Regions from separate parts of the Sodalis sp. RH20 genome, predicted to be linked through region 4. Evidence: predicted binding sites of a transcription regulator. Region 4 holds the regulator's gene; each other region holds the start of a gene.
What was found. The regulator PurR, encoded in region 4, represses purine synthesis genes. The targets are predictions, from matches to a motif close to CANGCAAACGTTTGCNTG.
Positions count from the first base shown of each region.

Region 1: purT (formate-dependent phosphoribosylglycinamide formyltransferase) is a predicted target of PurR. The motif match lies at 2,292-2,309, and genes of this name have one in related genera.
Region 2: ACL2XM_RS04165 (NCS2 family permease) is a predicted target of PurR. The motif match lies at 3,822-3,839, and genes of this name have one in related genera.
Region 3: rbsD (D-ribose pyranase) is a predicted target of PurR. The motif match lies at 1,800-1,817, and genes of this name have one in related genera.

Region 1 covers NZ_CP178733.1:2,319,138-2,324,121, reverse strand. Annotated here, with positions in the region: gene zwf (glucose-6-phosphate dehydrogenase) at 1-230, shown strand, start outside; gene ACL2XM_RS10725 (bifunctional 4-hydroxy-2-oxoglutarate aldolase/2-dehydro-3-deoxy-phosphogluconate aldolase) at 346-987, shown strand; gene purT (formate-dependent phosphoribosylglycinamide formyltransferase) at 1,074-2,252, opposite strand; gene ACL2XM_RS10715 (YebF family protein) at 2,483-3,196, shown strand; gene ACL2XM_RS10710 (tellurite resistance TerB family protein) at 3,353-4,009, shown strand; gene ACL2XM_RS10705 (S9 family peptidase) at 4,107-4,984, shown strand, end outside.
Region 2 covers NZ_CP178733.1:885,866-890,849, forward strand. Annotated here, with positions in the region: gene ACL2XM_RS04150 (hypothetical protein) at 262-447, opposite strand; gene ACL2XM_RS04155 (L-lactate dehydrogenase) at 546-1,496, opposite strand; partial or broken gene ACL2XM_RS04160 (DNA-3-methyladenine glycosylase family protein) at 1,650-2,243, shown strand; gene ACL2XM_RS04165 (NCS2 family permease) at 2,396-3,691, opposite strand; gene ACL2XM_RS04170 (substrate-binding domain-containing protein) at 4,178-4,984, shown strand, end outside.
Region 3 covers NZ_CP178733.1:4,582,938-4,587,921, forward strand. Annotated here, with positions in the region: gene rbsA (ribose ABC transporter ATP-binding protein RbsA) at 1-1,359, opposite strand, end outside; gene rbsD (D-ribose pyranase) at 1,367-1,786, opposite strand; gene ACL2XM_RS20900 (hypothetical protein) at 1,984-4,761, opposite strand.
Region 4 covers NZ_CP178733.1:1,927,579-1,932,562, reverse strand. Annotated here, with positions in the region: gene ACL2XM_RS08985 (Grx4 family monothiol glutaredoxin) at 1-321, opposite strand, end outside; gene ACL2XM_RS08980 (NlpC/P60 family protein) at 733-1,626, shown strand; gene ACL2XM_RS08975 (YnhF family membrane protein) at 1,690-1,779, opposite strand; gene purR (HTH-type transcriptional repressor PurR) at 2,017-3,033, shown strand; gene cfa (cyclopropane fatty acyl phospholipid synthase) at 3,479-4,630, shown strand; gene ACL2XM_RS08960 (riboflavin synthase subunit alpha) at 4,781-4,984, opposite strand, start outside.

The DNA.
Region 1 (4,984 bases), 390 kb from region 4:
ATCTGGCGGATGCCTACGAACGGCTGCTGCTGGAAACCATGCGCGGCATCCAGGCGCTGTTTGTGCGCCGCGACGAAGTGGAAGAGGCCTGGACCTGGGTGGATTCCATTATGGAAGCCTGGGCGTCCGACAATGACGCGCCCAAGCCTTACCAGGCGGGCACCTGGGGGCCGGTGGCCTCGGTGGCCATGATTACCCGGGACGGCCGTTCCTGGAACGAGTTTGAATAACACCGCATTCCCCACCGGTGCCGGGTTGATCCCGCGCCGGTAATTTTTAGCCCGGTGTTTTGGCGTGCCACGCCTTAAACACGCGGTGATGATGTTCATACGGAGACAGCAAGTCATGAAGCATTGGAAAACAAGCGCGGAAACTATCCTGACCTCAGGCCCGGTAGTACCCGTTATCGTTATCAATAAGCTGGAACACGCGGTTCCTTTAGCCAAAGCGCTGGTCGCCGGCGGCGTGCGCGTACTGGAAGTCACGTTGCGCACCCCCTGCGCGATGGACGCCATCCGCGCCATCGCCAAAGAAGTTCCCGAGGCCATCGTTGGCGCGGGCACCGTGACCAATGTGGAGCAGTTGGCGGAAGTGACCGCTGCCGGCGCGCAGTTCGCCATCAGCCCTGGCCTGACCGAACCCTTGCTGAAAGCGGCCGTCGCGGGCACCATTCCGCTGATCCCGGGTATCGCCACTGTTTCCGAACTGATGCTCGGTATGGATTACGGCCTGCGCGAGTTCAAATTTTTCCCGGCCGAGGCCAACGGCGGCGTTAAGGCGTTGCAAGCGATTGCCGGTCCGTTCTCGCAGGTGCGTTTCTGCCCCACCGGCGGCATTTCACCGAAGAACTACCGTGATTACCTGGCGCTGAAAAGCGTGCTGTGTATCGGCGGTTCCTGGCTGGTGCCTAACGATGCGCTGGAAGCGGGCGATTATGCGCGCATCACCGAACTGGCTAAAGAAGCGGTGGCCGGCGCCAAGCTTTAAGCCGGCGCGCATCCGCTCCCGCCATTCAGGCAGGTAATAAGGGCTCCTTCGCAAGAGGAGCTTTTTTTTGGTTCAGGCCTGGCGCATCAGCCGCTGACCTTGACCGCCGCGGCACAGGCTTTGGCATCCTTTACCGCCTCTTCCACCGTCTGCGCCATGGCCAGGGCCACGCCAAGACGGCGCTTGCCGCCGATTTCCGGCTTGCCGAACAGCCTGATCTGCGTTTGCGCTTTCAGCGCCTGCTCCAGGCCGCTGAAACGCACGTCGCTGCTGGTCAGCTCCGGCAGGATAACCGCCGACGCCGCCGGGCCGTACTGGCGGATCGCGCCGACGGGCAGGCCGAGGAAGGCGCGCACATGCAGGGCGAATTCGGACAGATCCTGGGAGATAAGGGTCACCATGCCGGTATCATGCGGACGCGGCGACACTTCGCTGAATATCACCTCGTCGCCGCGCACAAACAGCTCAACGCCGAACAATCCGCGGCCGCCCAGGGCGGTCACGACCTGTTGTGCGATATCCCGCGCCCGTTGCAACGCCACCGCGCTCATGTGCTGCGGCTGCCAGGATTCCCGGTAATCGCCGTCCTCCTGGCGATGACCGATGGGATCGCAGAAATGGATACCATCGACGGCGCTGACGGTAAGCAGGGTAATTTCAAAATCAAAGGGGACCAGGCCCTCGACAATCACCTTGCCGCCGCCGGCGCGGCCGCCCTGCTGCGCATAGTCCCAGGCCGCGTCCAGGCCGGCGGCGTCGCGCACCAGGCTCTGGCCTTTACCCGACGAACTCATCACCGGTTTGATAATCAAAGGATAGCCGATGGCCGATACCGCCTGGTCCAGCCCGGCGCGGTCGGCGGCAAAACGGTAGGCGGAAGTGGGCAGGTCCAGCGTTTCCGCCGCCAGGCGGCGGATGCCCTCGCGGTTCATGGTCAGGCGCGTGGCCTGCGCGCAGGGCACCACATGATGGCCCTCATGTTCAAGGGCTACCAGCATGTCGGTGGCGATGGCTTCGATTTCCGGCACGATAAAATCGGGCCGTTCCAGTTCAATCACCGCCCTGAGCGCATCGCCGTCCAGCATATTGATGACGTGCGCGCGATGGGCGACATGCATCGCCGGGGCGTTCGCATAACGATCGACGGCAATCACCTCGACGCCAAGCCGTTGACACTCAATCGCCACCTCTTTGCCCAGTTCACCGCTGCCCAGCAGCATGACCCGCGTGGCGCCGGGACGTAACGCCGTGCCTATGATTAACATCCGCTTTCCCCTGACCTGATAAAAATTGCGCGCAGTATAAACGAAAACGATTGCGCGTGCAGCAGCGCCGGTACGAAGAGGGGAGTGCAGGACGTGGGAATCGGCCTGGACGCCGCCAAAAACGCCCGGCTTTTGTTATAGTTCGTATAATTCCCGTTCTCAACGTAATTTTAACCGGCTATTATCATTCAATACCTTGAGAACGGATAATCAGAACAAGTGGAGGTTTTATGCATAAAACGGGAATCGGCCTGTTAGGCGTCATCGTCATCGGCATGTTGCTGCCGTCACTCGCGGCCGCGGAAGATCAAACACCGCAGGCGGCTGGGCAGGCCGCCGCCTCGCAAACGTCCACGGAAGGCGCGTCCACCACTCAGCAGCCCGCCGGACAAACGCAGAATACGCAACCGGGCACCGCCGCCCCGGCGCCGGCGAATAACGCCGCTCCGGCACAGACACCGCCGGCTAATGACGCCGCGCCGGCCCCGGCAACGCCGCCGGCCGCCGCCCCGGTTAAAAAACAGCCGGAGGAGCCCCCGGCCGCCGATAAACCGGCGCCGGCTAAAAAGGCCCCGGCGGAGAAGGCCAAGGCGGAAGCCGCGCCGGCCGCCGCCGATAATAAAACGCCGACGGCGAAGGAACCGGCCAAAAAAAGCCAGCCCGGGAAGACGTATAAGGTTGCGGCCTGTCCCGATCTCAACGCCCCCCAGGTGGCGGAGCTGATTAAACAGGACTACACCCAGAATCGCTTTCCCCACACCGACGACGATAAAAAGGCCCTGGGCGGCGATACCATTGTCGCCCAGGTCAACCCCGAGGATATCACCGGCAACGGCGACAACTGGCAGGCGCCGCTGAAAATTCGCGGGCAAACCGCCGATCGCGCCTATGCTGTGAACCTTGATTGTGAAAAAGGTGAAATAAGTTATTCCCTCCAGCAATAACACTCCCTGCCGGACGCGCGGCGTGAAATGCGCGTCCGGACATCGGCGGCCACGCTATCTTTGCAAACCCTTTTAACAACTTGACACAATATCCGCTAGGTTAGGACATGTGGCGCCGGGCACCGTCCGGCATACACCACCTAAAGGGGAACGGCAATGAATCAGTGGCTGCAGAAAATCCAGACCCTGGTCCAGCAAAAGGGCGGGCCGGGGGATCAGGGCGGCAACCTGGCGGGCCTGCTGGCGCCCGGAGCGCTTGGCGGGCTGGCCGGCCTGCTGGTGGCCAATAAATCGTCACGCAAGATGATGGGCGCGGTGGGCAAGAACGCCCTATTTATCGGCGGCGGCGCCGCGATAGGCGCGGTGCTGTGGGACCAATATAAAAAACGCGTGCGCGAAACCCATCAGCACGATGCGCAGTTTACCCAGCCTCCCACGCCCATTGACCGTCGCACGCAGCGGCTGGTGACGGCCCTGGTCTTTGCCGCCAAGGCCGACGGCCACATCGACGACCATGAGCAACGGGCCATTCGGGACAACCTGCAGCAGTTGGGACTGGGCGAGGATGTGGAGCATCTGGTCCAGGACGCCATCGCCCAGCCGCTGGACCCGGCGCGCCTGGCGCAGGATATTCACAGCGAGGACGAGGCCCTGGAGATCTATTACCTCAGCTGCGCGGTGGTCGACGTCGATCATTTTATGGAAAGAAGCTATATGGATGCGCTGGCGCTGGCGCTGAAAATTCCTGATGACGTAAAAACCGGCCTCGAACAACAGCTTAAAGCCCAGATAACCGCCGTCCCGCCACGCTGACCCCCCGTTGCCGGCGCAGGCGATAAAATCGGCTGCGCTTGGCAACCCGGCATATTCGTGCCACTCTGTTTCTTATGAGAAATAAGGAAGGGTGCGTATGAGATTTCCCCCAATAGCTGAAAAAAGACCGCATAACCTGACCGTGCATGGTGAGACACGCGTCGATGATTATTACTGGCTGCGCGACGACAAACGTGAAGACCCGGCCGTGCTGGACTACCTGGCCCAAGAGAATACCTATGGCCAAGCCATGATGGAGGGCCATGAGGAGTTGCGCCACCGCTTATTTACCGAAATGGTGGAGCGCATACCGCCGCAGGATCGCTCGGTACCCTACGTCCGGCGCGGTTATCGTTACCAGAGCCGCTATGAGCAAGGCAATGAGTACGCCATCTATACCCGCCAGCGCGCCGATCTGCCCGAAACGGCCGAATGGGAGATCCTGCTTGACGGCAACAAGCGCGCGGCGCAAAGCGAGTTCTATACCATGGGGTCGCTTGAGATCAGTCCGGATAACGCCATCATGGCGGCGGCGGAGGATTTTCTGTCACGGCGCCTGTACGGTATTCGTTTCAAGAACCTGGCCCGCGATTCGTGGTATCCGGAAGTGCTCGAGGATGCCTCGTCGGGTTTTGAATGGACCAGCGATTCACAGATCCTCTACTACGTGCGCAAGCATAAAAAAACGCTGCTGCCCTACCAGGTCTACCGTCACCGGGTCGGCACCTCGCCGGCGCAGGATGAGCTGGTGTATGAGGAAAAAGACGACACATTTTATGTCAGCGTGCATAAAACCACGTCGGAACGTTATATTATTATTGCGCTGGGCAGCACTACATCGGGCGAGATCCTGCTGCTGGACGCCGACGATCCCCAGGCCAGCCCGCAGGTATTCCTGACCCGCCGCCATGACCATGAGTATTCGCTGGATCACTTCCAGGGCCATTTTTACGTCCGCTCCAACCGCGAAGGCAA
Region 2 (4,984 bases), 1.0 Mb from region 4:
GACGGAAAGGGAGCCGACAACGGCATACGCAAAACGCAGGTAAGTTATTTCATGACTATCAGGAAATATCAAATCGGTATTATTATTCGCCCGATTTTATTATTATTTACAATAATAATATTATTTCAATCCATGGAGAATGCCAGGAAATCAGCACCGCTGATCCAACCCGTTTTACCTGTTTATTACCAAGGGCCATGGTCCCCGGCGGCGCAGACGGCAAATCCGTTTTGCCCGGTCCCGGATTGCGCCACGAGCGGTTTAGCCGTGCAATGTCCCTGTGCGTATCATCAGCACGCTTTTGGCGCCGGCAATATCAGGGCGGTAAACAAGGATAAACTGTGCCAACGTCAGGAGCCGGGCGATCGCAGCGTTTACCGCTTTATCAAGAGCGATATAAAACAACGGGTAAAGCGGGCAATCAGGCGCTTGCTGCGCCTGGGCCAAAAATAAACGCCGCGCCCAAAGCCGCGTTGCAAGGCAAGCGCACGGGGCGCGCCCGCCATCGCCAGGTTTTAGGCCGGCGTGTGGCAGGGCGCGCCCCGTCAATGGTGCACCACCGCCAGCCGCTGGATATTCTTTTTGATCGCCGCCGCCGAATCATCAAACTGACGCTGCTCCACTTCATTTAAATCCAGCTCGATAATCTGCGCCACGCCGCGCTGCGCCAATACCGCCGGTACGCCGATCGCCAGGCCCTGCTTGCCATATTCGCCGTCAAGCACGCAGGAAACCGTCAGGGCGCGATGGCTGCTGGTGAATACGTTGCGGCAAATTTCGGTAATGGTGCCGGCGACGCCATATTCGGTGCAGCCCTTTTGGGCATAGATTTCAAAACCCAACTGACGCGTCCGCTCGCCGAGCGCCGGGAAATCCAGCTCATGACCGGTTTTCAACCGGCTGTATTCATTAAGCGGCATGCCGTATACCGAGCAGTGCGACCACACCGGGAATTGCGTATCGCCATGCTCGCCAAGGATAAAGGCGTCCACGCTTTGCGCGGCGATATCCAGTTGTTCCGCCAGGATGCGCCGTAAACGCGTGGTGTCCAGCCAAACGCCGGTGCCCAGCACCTGGTGCCGCGGCAAGCCGGACAGCTTCCACACCTGATAGGTAATGATATCGCACGGGTTGGTGGCGATGAGGAAAATTCCCTTGAAGCCGTTGCGCATCATCTCCGGCACGATGTTGCCGACGATGCGCGCGGTGCCGTCCAGCTCGTCCAGCCGCGTTTGCCCCGGTTTCAGGCCGCCGCCGGACACGGTAATCACCGCGATATCGACATCCGCGCAGTCGGTTGCCGGCCGGGTGCTGATAACGATACGGCTGGGCATATACGCCGCCGCATCCGCCAGATCCTTGCGATGGCCTTCAACCAGCTGTTGGTTTAAATCCACCAGGATGATCTCTTCGCAAAACTGCTGGTTGAGCAGGGCATACGCGGCGGAAGAGCCGACATTGCCCGCGCCGATGATCATCACCTTACGTGGTTTCATGCATTTTACCTCGAGAAAAAGGGTTACGTGACCCGGCACACGCCGTCGATGCCGCCGCAGTTTAACAATTTTAAATGAATTATGGCCTGATTAACAAAATGGTATTCTTATACGCGACCCTGTTTTCCTCATCCAGACCTATTGAGCGACGTTATGGCTAAATTTGAATACGGCACCAAAGAGCTGTCCTGGCTGGCAAAAAGGGATAAACGCATGGCGCAGGCCATCGAGCGCGTCGGGATGATTGAGCGGCCCCTGATGCCGGACCTGTTCGCGGCCCTGGTCAGGAATATTGTCGACCAGCAGATTTCCACCAAGGCCGGCCTGACGGTAAACGCCCGCCTGGCGCTGCTGGCGGGCGCCATTACCCCCGCCGCCATGGAAAGCCTGACCGCGGAACAAATCCAGTCCTGCGGCATGACCATGAAAAAAGCGCTCTATATCAAGGGCGCCGCCACCGCCGCCATGAGCGGCGAGCTGGATCTGGCGGCGCTGCCGTCCCGCCCGGACCCGGAAGTGATCGCCACCCTGTCGCGCCTGCCGGGCATCGGGGTCTGGACGGCGGAAATGCTGATGATTTTTGCGCTCGGCAGGCCCGATATCCTGAGCTGGGGCGATCTGGCCATTCGACGCGGCATGATGAATCTGTACCGCCATAAGGAACTGCCCCGCGAGCGCTTCGAACGCTATCGCCGCCGCTATTCGCCTTACGGCACCACCGCCTCGCTGTATCTGTGGGCCTGTTCGGCGCCGGGGTTCAGCATACATGCTCCGATTGTCCCTGGCGATGCGCGCAGCGCCGAACCGGCAACGGCGGCGAAATAATGCCCAGGCGGGCCGAATCACGGCAAAAAAATACCCCGCGGGCGGGCGCCGGCGGGGTAGAGGGAAGACGATAATCAGGCGCTGAGCCAGCCCAGCTTAATCACAAACAGAATTGACAGCACGATCAGCGCCGCGTTCAGGTCGCGGGTGCGTCCGGCCAGCAGTTTTACCACCGTCCAGGTGATAAAGCCGAAGGCGATGCCGTTGGCGATAGAGTAGGTCAGCGGCATGGTCAGCGCGGTAACGGTGACGGGCGCCGCGACGGTGATGTCCTTCCAGTCGATTTCCGCCAGGCCCGAGGTCATCAGCACCGCGATAAACAGCAGGGCGGGCGCGGTGGCGAATGCCGGCACGCTGGAGGCCAGCGGCGCGAAGAACAGGCTGAGCAGAAACAGGATGCCCACCACGATCGCGGTCAGGCCGGTACGGCCGCCGGCGCTGACGCCCGCTGCCGACTCGATATAACTGGTGGTGGTGGAGGTGCCGAGCAGCGAGCCGAACAGCGCGGCGGCGCTGTCGGCGATGAGCGCTTTACCCATGCGCGGGATATTGCCCGCCTCGTCGGTCAGGCCGGCGCGTTTGGTTACGCCTATCAGGGTACCGGAATTATCGAACACGTCCACGAACAGGAACGCGAACACCACGCTTACCAGGGAAATATTCAGCGCGCCGCGAATATCAAGCTGCAAAAAGGTCGGCGCAATGGACGGCGGCATGGAGATCACGCCGAAAAATTGGCTGTAACCCATGGCGATGGACAGGAACGTCACCGCCAGGATGCCGATCAGCACCGCGCCGGGCACCCGGCGGGCTTCCAGCACTACAATCAGCACAAACCCCAACATGGCGAACAGCGGACCCGCTTTGCCTAAATCGCCCAGGCCCACCAGGGTGGCCGGATTGGCGACCACGATGCCGGCGCCTTCAAGGGCGATAATGGCCAGGAATAACCCAATCCCGGCGGCAATGCCCGAGCGCAGCGGCAACGGAATGCTGGTGATGATCCACTCGCGGATCTTGAAAATCGACAGCGCGAAGAAAATCAGCGCCGATAAAAACACCGCTCCCAGCGCAATCTGCCAGGTATAACCCATATGTAAAACCACGGTATAGGTAAAGAACGCGTTTAGCCCCATGCCCGGCGCCAGCGCGATCGGGTAGTTGGCGATAAAGCCCATCAGCGCCGAACCGATGGCGGCGGCCAGACAGGTGGCGACAAACACCGAGCCTTTATCCATACCGGTGGCGCTCAGGATCGACGGGTTAACAAACAGAATATATGCCATTGCCAAAAAGGTGGTCAGCCCGGCCAGAATTTCGGTTCGTACGTTGGTACGATGGGCCTTTAATTGAAATAGTTTTTCTAACATGGGAGTTTTCTCATTGAAGTTGTCTGCACAGCCAAAGCAATCGCTATGCCACTATTGCAACCGCATGCCAAAGGCGGCAATGGGTGAAGCAGGCGCATTATATAGGTAATTCTAAATTTGCCGCAGCAAAAACGTAATCGGTTGCGCGGACGGCGGCACCATAAGCGTGCCGTCGCCTCACCATTAAGGTGCGTGGGCGCCTTTATGGTGCGCGGCGCGGCCGCTCCGGTGTGGCGCCAGGGTCGCGGCCACCCTCGGCAGGCTTGCGTGACATCACATTTCCGCACGTCTTTTTGACCTCTCTCACGCTTCGCGCATCAGAAATCAACCCTTTCTTGAACATTTTTTTCACATTATCTATACATAGCGGTGTAATTTATTTCTTTATTATGAAATAAATTACAGCGATTCCCGGGCTCGTGGTTCCGTTGTTGTTTCGCCGTCGCGGCTGAGCCAGGCCAACCCATCGTTTTCCGGGGAAATACCATGATAAAACACCTGCTTGCGTTGACCCTTTTTCTTGCCGCCCTGGTCGGCGGCGCCCAGGCTGCGGCCGACGACGGCCCCCAGTTTCGCTGCAAGCCGGGCGAAACGTATTATATGAATGTGATGGTCACCGGCGTGGAGTATTGGTTTCCGGTGTATGAGATGTTCAAACAGGCGGCGCACCAACTGGGCTGTAAAACGGTGTATGGCGGCACGCCGGCGTATGACGTCAATCAGCAGTTGGCCAGTTTTGAACAGGTACTGGCGCAAAAACCGGCCGGCATTTTTTTGCATCCGATGAACCCCGATCCCTTTATCGAGCCGATTAATCGGGCGGCGGAGGCCGGCATCCCGGTGGTGACCTTTGCCGCCGATTCGCCCAACAGCAAACGCGTCGCCTATATTACCTCCGATAACTTTCGCGAAGGCCGCGCCGCCGCCGACCTGATGGGCAAAGCCATTAACGGCAAAGGGGAGTACGCGGTGCTGGAAAATCCCGGCCAGGACAATCACGACCGGCGGGTCAGCGCCTTTATCGACGAAATGAAAACCCATTACCCGGATATCAAACTGGTGGGCCGCGCGGCGACCAATCAGGATCCGTCGAAAGCCTACAATGCCGTACTGTCTATCCTGCAGGCGCATCCCAACCTGTCGGTGCTGTTTATGCCGGAAGCCAGTTCCGCCATCGGCGCCGCCCAGGCGGTGGTGGAAAACGGCGGTAAGGTTAAGGTGATAACGGTGGACGTGAACGCCAAGGTGCTGGATATGATCAAGGCGGGCCAGGTGTTCGCCGCCATCGATCCC
Region 3 (4,984 bases), 2.7 Mb from region 4:
GGAGGACACCAGGATGATGGAGAGCCCTTCCTGTTTAAACTGGTTGATCAACTGGTAAATCTCTTTCTTGGCGCCCACGTCGACGCCCCGGGTCGGCTCATCCAGGATCAGCACCTTAGGGCGTGTCATCAGGCCGCGCGCAATGGCGACTTTTTGCTGGTTGCCACCGGACAGCAGGCCGATAGGCTGCTCCATCGACGGCGTTTTGATATTAAATAAACGGATAAAATCCCCGACAGCCACCCGCTCGTCGGCGTGTTTCAGCCAACCGGCCTGATGGCTAAAGTAGCGCAGGGCGGTTAAAGTCATGTTTTCCTTTACCGACATGCCCAGCACCAGTCCGTCGCGCTTGCGATCCTCGGAAATATAGACAATGCCGTTGGCAAGCCCGTCCTGGGGCGACCTGGCGACCACGGCACGTCCGTCGAGCGTCACGCTGCCGCCGGTGCGCCTGGCGGCGCCATAGAGGGTTTTCATCAGTTCGGTACGGCCGGCGCCCATCAGCCCGGCGCAGCCCAGGATTTCCCCCTGGCGTAGGGAGAAACTGACGTCATGCACCCCGGGGCCCGACAGGTGGCTGACCAGCAGGCGCTCCTCGCCCGGACGCTGTGTGACGCGCGGATACTGTTCCTCCAGGCGGCGGCCCACCATCATTTCAATCAGCCTGTCTTCCTGCAGCTCGTTTACCGGCCGTTCGGCAATAAACTGCCCGTCGCGCATCACCGTGACATCGTCGCAGATCTCGAAAATTTCCTTTAGCCGATGGGAGATATAGACAATGCCGCACCCCTGCTGCTTCAGTTCGTTTATCACACTGAACAGCGATGCCGTTTCCGTATCGGTTAACGCATCGGTGGGCTCGTCCATGATGATCACCTGCGACTTAAAGCTGATTACCTTGGCGATTTCCACCATCTGCTGATCGCCAATCGATAATTCCCCCACCAACCGGTGGCTGCTATAGCCCAGGTTCAGGCGGCCCAGGAGTCGGTCCGCTTCGCGATACATCCGCTTCCAGTCGATGCCGCCGATACGGTTAAGGAATTCGCGCCCCAGGAAGATATTTTCGGCGATCGTCAGTTCAGGGATCAGGTTAAGTTCCTGATGGATGATACCGATACCGGCCTCCTGCGACGCCTTGGGGCCGCTGAAGGCAACTTCCTTTCCCATAAATATGAGCGTACCGGCATCCTTGCTGTAAATCCCGGTCAACACCTTCATCATGGTGGATTTACCGGCGCCGTTCTCCCCCACCAGCGCCATCACGCGGCCGGGATACACGGTCAGCGCCGCGCCGGAAAGCGCTTTGACGCCCGGAAACGACTTGTCTATCCCGCTCAGTTGCAGTAAGGGTTGCATAAATGCCTCAGAAGGTGACGCCGGAGCAGAGGATAACGTTGGCGAAGGGCGAGCACTCCCCGCTGCGAATAACGGCCCGGCTGTGGGCGGTCTGCGCTTTGAATGCCTGATGGCTGATATAGTCGATGACGATGGTATTGCCCTGCGCTTGCTCCAGCTGGGACAGCCCGGCCAGCAACGCCTGGTGCAGCGCGGGATTATGGGCGGCCATTTCGCTGGCGATTATCGCCCTTTCCACCTGCATCTCACTGGCCACGACGTCGAACACCTGTAAAAAGCCCGGCACGCCCTGGGTCAACGCCAGATCGATCCTGGCGGCTGTCGCGGGTATGGGCAACCCGGCATCGGCAATGACGATTTCATCGGTATGCCCCAAGCGGGAAATCAACGCGGAAACCTCGGCGTTGAGCAGTAATCCTTTTTTCATTGGCAGATCCTCCCAGCGAAACGTTTCGCTGGGCTGAAAATAATCACAAACGGGCCAAGCCACAAGCGGGAAACATCAAAAATGTGATCGCCATCGAAACGTTTCGCTGGACCAGGCGGCACGGCGGCGGCTGGCGTGACCACCGGCGCGTTGTTCATTATCGCCGGATAAAGAGCGGCCGCATCCTTGCCATGGCCTCAGGGCGCCATCTTTTGTTTGATCTCATAAATCACATCGTCCCATCTTTCTTCGCCACGCATGTTTAGACTGTGTTTATAGTCGTTGCCGCTGCGAAAAAAATCTTTTTTAATATCAATGATATCAATGGGGAAAAACATTTCACTTTCTGCATCCCACAACATATTCGCCCCATGGAGATCAGCGTGTATCATATTGACATTATTTAGTTTTTCCAGCATATCGACAAAGCGTTCAACTGCATCGTGCGGCAGGGAGCCCTCGGGAAGTGAATCTAACGTTATGCCGGGAATTTTGTACATTCTGTTATAAAAATTACCATCATTATCAGCAAATACCTTTGCCGATTCCGGGCCATAATATAAACGAAAGCTTTCAGCCTCCTTTTCCGCCAACATTTCAATATCTATATCGGCGTCGCCATCCGGATGTGGGCGCATCATCTTGATATACCAATTGGGATCCTGGCCATCCTGGAAAACGATACCGTAATCACCTTCACCAATCTGCGTACCGAGCAGGAGTTCAAGGTTAACGGATTCGTCATCGGGATCAAACACAGGCACTTTCCGCCCTTGCGCCGGCGCCACATTGACGGCGCTTTCATCAATTTTAAACCGTTTTGCCCAGGGAGGAATTTCACTAAACTGTTCAATATGCAAGGCAAACGAATATTCGTTAAACAGTCCCTCCTGGGGGAAATGGTATTGAGACAGCAGTGTTTTGGCCTGTTCAAGGTCGAACCCATCCAGGTCCTTGAGAATATCCACAGCATGCTTACGCGGCCTGAGTCCCCCCCGGCCGCTCATGCCAATCTTAAGGAGATCGTTAATCCTTTCCCTAAAATTTTCGACATGAAATTTATTTTTCTTGAAGCGAAGGTTGATTTTTCGATGATTATTCATCAGAAAAAACTTGTATGCGGTTTGCGGATATCTTTTCACTTTAAAATATTTATTTTTAATTTTCAGATATGAATTATTATTTATATCCCAGCGCAGGCCAAGCTTATCAGGCGTGGACAAATCGAACGCGTTGACGCTCTCCCCGACAATATCCTTGGCAATGGCGCGTCGCAGCGTTTTGGCGACATGGATTGACGTCGGCGCTTCAAACAACCAGCGGCGACCGTCAAACTCGACGGGATGGCCGCGCCGGCCAGGCATAGCCCGATTAAAAATTTCATATTTAAGGCCTCTTTTGGGCACTACCGCCGCGCGCACAGGCACTAATTCTCCCTTCAGCTCAACCACCCTCATTATGACATTATCACCCATAGCCATTGTGTCTTTTGACCTGACTTCAATAATTTTACCGGCACCATAGTGTTTGGGATTAAGGTTATCAACCTGAATATATTCATAGGCGCCGTCAAACCTCACCTTGAACGACTTAATTCTTTTCTCTTGTCTAAACGTGAAGGCAGGTTTGTTATTGTGTGTGCCAAGATGCCAAGAATGGCTGATTTTTTCATGATATACCGGAATCCGGGATTCCGTTCCGTCATGGTTCCGCAATTTCACTTCGTGCGTTCTTTTCCCCGCGCTATACTTAAGTTCATAATTCTCGCCATATAATTTAATAAATTTCTTACCGTTTTGTACTGTATAATCAACTCCCTGCCCTTCAGGCACATCTCCGTCGATATGGATCTTATCATTTATCGCGTCATAAAAAACTTTCCGGCCAGTTTTAGCGTTATTACCCTGCTGCCCAGTTGGAATAATGTATTCACCCGCTTCTGTTTGCCGAACACGCTGGATGGCGCCATCCAGGTCAACGGCAAGATGTTTGACAGTATTGATACCGGTCGGATATTTTTCGTGAACAAATACCCCGTCTGGATCAAAGGCATTAGCCTTTTGCAATTCCCGTGGTTTGTGATGTAACAGTGGATTTGAAAAAGCCCTGCGGTCGGTAATGCCAACCTCGGTATTGAACAGCAGATTGGCCATTTCCTCAGCCGAAAATTCGTTCCTGACGCAGTTGCTGTCACCATTGATGGAATGGCCTGATACAGACAAGGCTTTTGCCGAAGTATATTTTATAATCGGGTACGCGCCAATAGTGTAAATCCCGAAAATGATGTCATGACCAAGATTGACAACTTCAAACAGTATGGCTCCTATTTCAGAAAGTTCACCATTACCCCAGATCCACTCCTTAAGTTTTTCGGCGAAACCACGAACGGGATTCCTGATATATTCGCCGGTGACAAGCAGACTATCCCCCAATACTTTCCCTTGGTTGGTTTTGGTCCTGATATGGCAATTCTTTTCAATATAATCCCGGTAATCCTGTTCTTGCAGACCGACTGAGATATCTAAAGATATTCGCTTCTGTCTAAAAGACTTATCCTTTTTTGACGAAATATACATAAACGCAATCGCGTCTTGACCGATGCCATGCTCCGCATAGCCTTGTCCCGCGCTTAACATGTTAAACAGTAGCCGTTGTGGTGCCTTGCCCTTCATTTCATGGATGCTGTTTGCGGGTGGTGGCGCCGCCGGGCCTGCGGGCGCGGCCTGGCGAGAAAGCAACGGAGAAACGGCGCGCCCGGATGGCCGCACGGCTGCCGGCGCCAGGCTCACTGATATATTGGTGGCCAGCGTGAGCGCCTGAAGCATGAGATGCGCCCTGGCGCCCACGACCCCATCGCCTGGCGACGCGGCCATGCCGTTCAATTTTTGCTGGATTTTTTTATTACTGACATAATCGTGAGTCTGGCTGTGGTAGCGTCCGATATGTTCCCTGTGCTGAATAGCGGATGATGGCATAATGTGAATCCCTTCCCTCCCTCTATCATGATGTTATTCAAGTCGCAATGACCTTTGCCAAGGCAAAAAACCCTTAATCATGACAAGCCGGGTGTTCATTAATTGAGAATTTGGTGCTGTTATCCATATGTTGCATAAAAAATTAGCGGGAGATAATTAAAATATGGAATACAGTGGGTTAACGATAGATTAACGAAGCGGCCAGCCCTTGTGCCGGCGGCAG
Region 4 (4,984 bases):
GTTGTATTTTACCGCGGTCTCTTTGATCAACGGTTGCAACTCGCCGTGCTGATACATTTCGATAATGATATCGCAGCCGCCGACCAGTTCGCCATCCACCCACAGCTGTGGGAAGGTCGGCCAGTTGGCGAATTTCGGCAACTCGGCGCGAATATCGGGATTTTGCAGGACATCCACATACGCGAAACGCTCACCACAGGCGGAAAGCGCCTGTACTGCCTGTGCGGAAAAACCACAGCCGGGCAATTTTGGCGAGCCTTTCATATAAAGAAGAATCGGGTTCTCAGCTATCTGCTGCTGAATTTTTTCAATCGTCGTCATTGTCTCGCTTCCTCAAGCCAGCATCTGGCCTTATCTGCACTGTGCGGGATTACACGCAGTCTCTTCATTTTAGCCACTACCGGCTAAACAAATAAACGTTTTTTTGCCGGCCCGCGCGGTAAAGGCGCGTCAATTCACTCCCGGCCCGCCCACGTAGGACAGGCAATACTATCACTGTAGCGGCTTTTACCCCCTGCCGCCGAACAAAACGGGCTGAAACATTCGGTGCACACCCTCAAAATATGTTGAATAAAGCGCCGCTGAACGCTGTTAAATGCAGCAAAATCGAACTTATTCACGTTTATACACAATAAGTAGTGAATTGATGATGCAATGACGAGGTAAATAGCTTAAATTCCTGTGAGGTGTTGATAACCCCCTATTTTGGGCCACATAAGGATAGCGTTTATCATGCGTTTATGCTTTACGCTTTTTGTGTTGCTTTTTACCCAGTTGTTTTTGAACCTGGCACATGCCGCGCCGAGCGCCGGCGTCAATGCCGATCAGCGCAAATCCCAGGCAGCGGCGGCAAAAACCGGTGACCGGCGCAAACGCAAACCGGTAAAAATAGCCAAGAAAAGCAAACCTGTCGCCAGCGCGCCCGCCGTCAGTGAAAAAGCCAGCATTAAAAAATCGCCGGAACCGGCGCATGAAAAAGCCGGCGTGAAACGGCCTTTGGAACCCGCGGTGGTGAAAACCGGCGCGAAGAAAAGCAAAACCTCCCCTCTTGCCAAGGCATCAAAAACCACGGCGACGAAAAAAATAGCCTCCTTCACTCCGCCGAAAAAAGGCTATAAAAAAGGTTACGGCCGGCACCGGATGATAAAAGATCAGGCGGCGGTAGAACTGCTGGCCAACGATCAGCCGATAAAGATGAGCGAGAGCCATAAGAAACGCTACCAGACCGCCAAGCTTACCGCCATGAATAAACTCCTCTCCCAAATGGGCAAGCCTTACCGTTGGGGCGGCATGTCGCCTAATACCGGCTTTGACTGCAGCGGCCTGATTTATTATGCCTACAAGGATGTGGTACGCATCCATATGCCGCGCACCGCCAACGAAATGTACCACCTGCGCGACGCAGCGCCGGTTAAGAAAGACGAGCTGGAAAGCGGCGACCTGGTCTTTTTCCATATTTCCAATCGCGGCGCGGCGGATCACGTCGGCGTCTATCTTGGCAATGGTCGCTTTATCCAGTCGCCCCGCACCGGCAGCGATATCCGTATCAGCTATCTGAGTGAGGATTATTGGCAGGATCATTACGTGGGCGCCCGCCGGGTGGTCACGCCGAAAAATATCCGCTGAAGGCGCGCCGGAAAAAAAAGAGGAGCCAAGGCTCCTCTTTTTTATATCTGAACCGAGAGGGTGTCAGTTCATGACGGCGGTAAAGCTGAAGACAATAATCACCAGCAGCGAGAACACCGTGGTCAGTAACGACATTTTTAAATCGCTGTCCATTCTATCTCCTTAACGTAAACCAGGGCGCCGGCCTTATCCACCGGCCCGCAGAGCAGTTATCGTCAGTTTGCCATAACAGCGATGAAAAAGCTTGCTCCCAACCTGTAGCCGCCACATTTAACACTTTCACTTTGGCGCGGGATGAACGAAAATTAACGGTTAATTCCACAGCGTCGGAAAGTGCTTGCGCCTTCGACAGACATTATTCCAGCCAGGGCGTACGGGAGTATCAAAGGCATGGCAACCATTAAAGATGTGGCAAAACGCGCTAATGTATCGACAACCACCGTTTCGCATGTGATCAATAAAACCCGTTTTGTTGCGCAAGACACTCAAATTGCCGTGCTGGACGCCATTAAACAACTGCATTATTCACCCAGCGCCGTGGCGCGCAGCCTGAAGGTCAATCGCACCAAGTCCATCGGCCTGCTCGCCAGCACCAGCGAGGCGCCCTATTTCGCCGAAATTATCGAGGCGATTGAGCACCATTGCTTTGCTCGCGGTTATACCCTGATATTGTGCAATTCGCACAATGATCTCGAAAAACAGCGCGCCTATCTGGCGATGCTGGCGCAAAAGCGCGTCGACGGCCTGCTGGTGATGTGCGCCGAGTATCCCGAAACGCTGCTGGATATGCTTGAGGAATATCAGCATATCCCCATGGTGGTCATGGATTGGGGTGAGGCCCGCCGTGATTTTACCGACACCATTATCGATAACGCCTTTGCCGGCGGTTATATGGCGACGCAATATTTGCTTAAACGCGGCCATCGCGCCATCGGCGCCATTCCCGGACAGCTGGCGCGCAACACCGGCGGCGGCCGCCACCGCGGCTATCTGCATGCCATGGCGGAGGCCGGCATCCCGTTAAACGACCGCTGGATTGTGCAAGGCAATTTCGAGCCTGAATCCGGCTACCTGGCGATGAAACAAATCCTGGCGCAAACGCCGCGTCCCACCGCGGTCTTCTGCGGCGGCGACATTATGGCCATGGGCGCACTGTGCGCCATTAATGAAATGGGCCTGAGCGTACCTGAGGATATTTCTATCATCGGCTACGACAACGTGCGCAATTCGTGCTTTTTCAGCCCGGCGCTGACCACCATCCATCAGCCTAAAGAGGATTTGGGCGAGGCGGCGCTTACCATGCTGCTCGATAGGATTACCAGCAAACGCGAGAACGCCAAAACCATCGAAGTCCATCCGTCGCTGATTGAACGCCGTTCGGTCGCAGACGGTCCCTTCCCCGCTTAAGGCCACGCGCCAGGCCCGGGCAACCGGCTGGCGCCTCCAGGGTCTGTTGCTATGTAAAGCGCCGTCCGCCTCGGACACAAGATTTTTCATATAATGATCTCTGTGCAAAGAGTTATTGTTTCAGCGAGAAATCATTAAGTTATAATGGGAAATACATTAGCGCGTTAGCTATTGTCTAAATTAAAATGCAGGCTTATACTCAATATCGTTAACAATTATAACGAGTTGTCTAATAAATTTGTATAAAAGTATGTCGTGTTTTCCAACATGACATCACCCTTTTATAAAGCGCCCGGCTAAGTCGCAGTCTAAGGTTTACTTTATATTCCTCTGTTGATGGTGATACTTCAGACACCACGGATAACCGTGGATTCTTATAAAGCCCGCAGGCATGGTGAGTGCTTTTCCTGACGGGGCACTGCAGAAGAAAGGTGATGGAGAAGCTATGAGTTCCTCGTGCGTTGAAGACCTGAGCTTTCATGATAATGATTGGTACCGTATCGTCCATGAATTGCTCTCTGAAGCCGGTATTGAACTCAATGGTTCAAGACCATTTGATATCCGAATCAAGAATCCGGGATTTTTTAAGCGCGTATTGCAGGATGGATCTTTGGGATTGGGCGAGAGTTACATGGATGGCTGGTGGGAGTGTGAGCGGCTGGACATTTTTTTCCAGCGTGTTCTCAGGGCGGGTCTGGAGAATAAACTTCCGCATCATTTAAAAGATACCTTACGCATTGCCGCCGCCCGGCTGATGAACCTCCAGTCGCGCAAGCGGGCCTGGATCGTGGGCAAAGAACATTACGATTTGGGTAACGATCTGTTTGAAAAGATGCTCGATCCCTATATGCAATATTCCTGCGGCTACTGGAAACAGGCGACCACCCTCGAGGAAGCCCAGCAGGATAAGCTGAAGATGATTTGCGAAAAACTGCAGCTGCGACCCGGCCTGACGCTGCTGGACGTGGGCTGCGGCTGGGGCGGGCTTGCCGCCTACGCGGCCAGGAATTATGGCGTATCGGTACAGGGCGTCACTATCTCTGCCGAGCAGCAAAAGCTGGCGCAAACGCGCTGCGAGGGACTGGATGTCACCATTTTGCTGCAGGACTATCGCGATCTGGATATGCAATTTGACCGTATTGTTTCAGTCGGCATGTTCGAACACGTAGGCCCCAAGAATTACGCCACCTATTTCGACGTTATCGATCGCAACCTGAAACGCGACGGTCTGTTCCTGCTGCATACCATCGGCTCGAATATCACCGATATGAATGTCGACCCGTGGATTAATAAGTATATTTTCCCCAACGGCTGCCTGCCGTCGGTACAGCAAATTGCCCATGCCAGCGAAAAGCATTTTGTTATGGAAGACTGGCATAACTTCGGCTCTGATTACGACAAAACGCTCATGGCCTGGTATGAACGTTTTGTCGCCGCCTGGCCGGCGCTGTCCAACAAATACTCCGACCGTTTTTACCGTATGTTCAGTTATTACCTGAATGCCTGCGCGGGGGCATTCCGCGCGCGCAATATCCATTTATGGCAGGTATTATTCAGCCCGGAAGGCGTGGATGGCGGTATTCGCGTACCCCGTTAATACCATGGCACGCCAGGCCCTTTAACACCGCACTCAAGACAGGCGTGGTAAAGGGAGAGCGCGCCGATGGGGGCGATGCGGCCATCTCCTGGCCGCCAGAGCGCCCCATGGCACGCTAGGCCCGCCAACACCGCACTCAAGGCAGGCGTGTTAAAGGGTATTTAACGTCGCGGCAATCGCCGCTTCCCGCTGCGCCAGCACACGCTCCACCGTATCCACCACCGCCTGGGTCTGGGGATCGATTTCAATATTGATCCGCTGCCCCAGCCTTTTTTTACCCAACGTGGTGCGCATCAGGGTTTCCGGTATTAAATGCACGCAAAATTTATCGGCCGCCACCTCGCCGATAGTCAG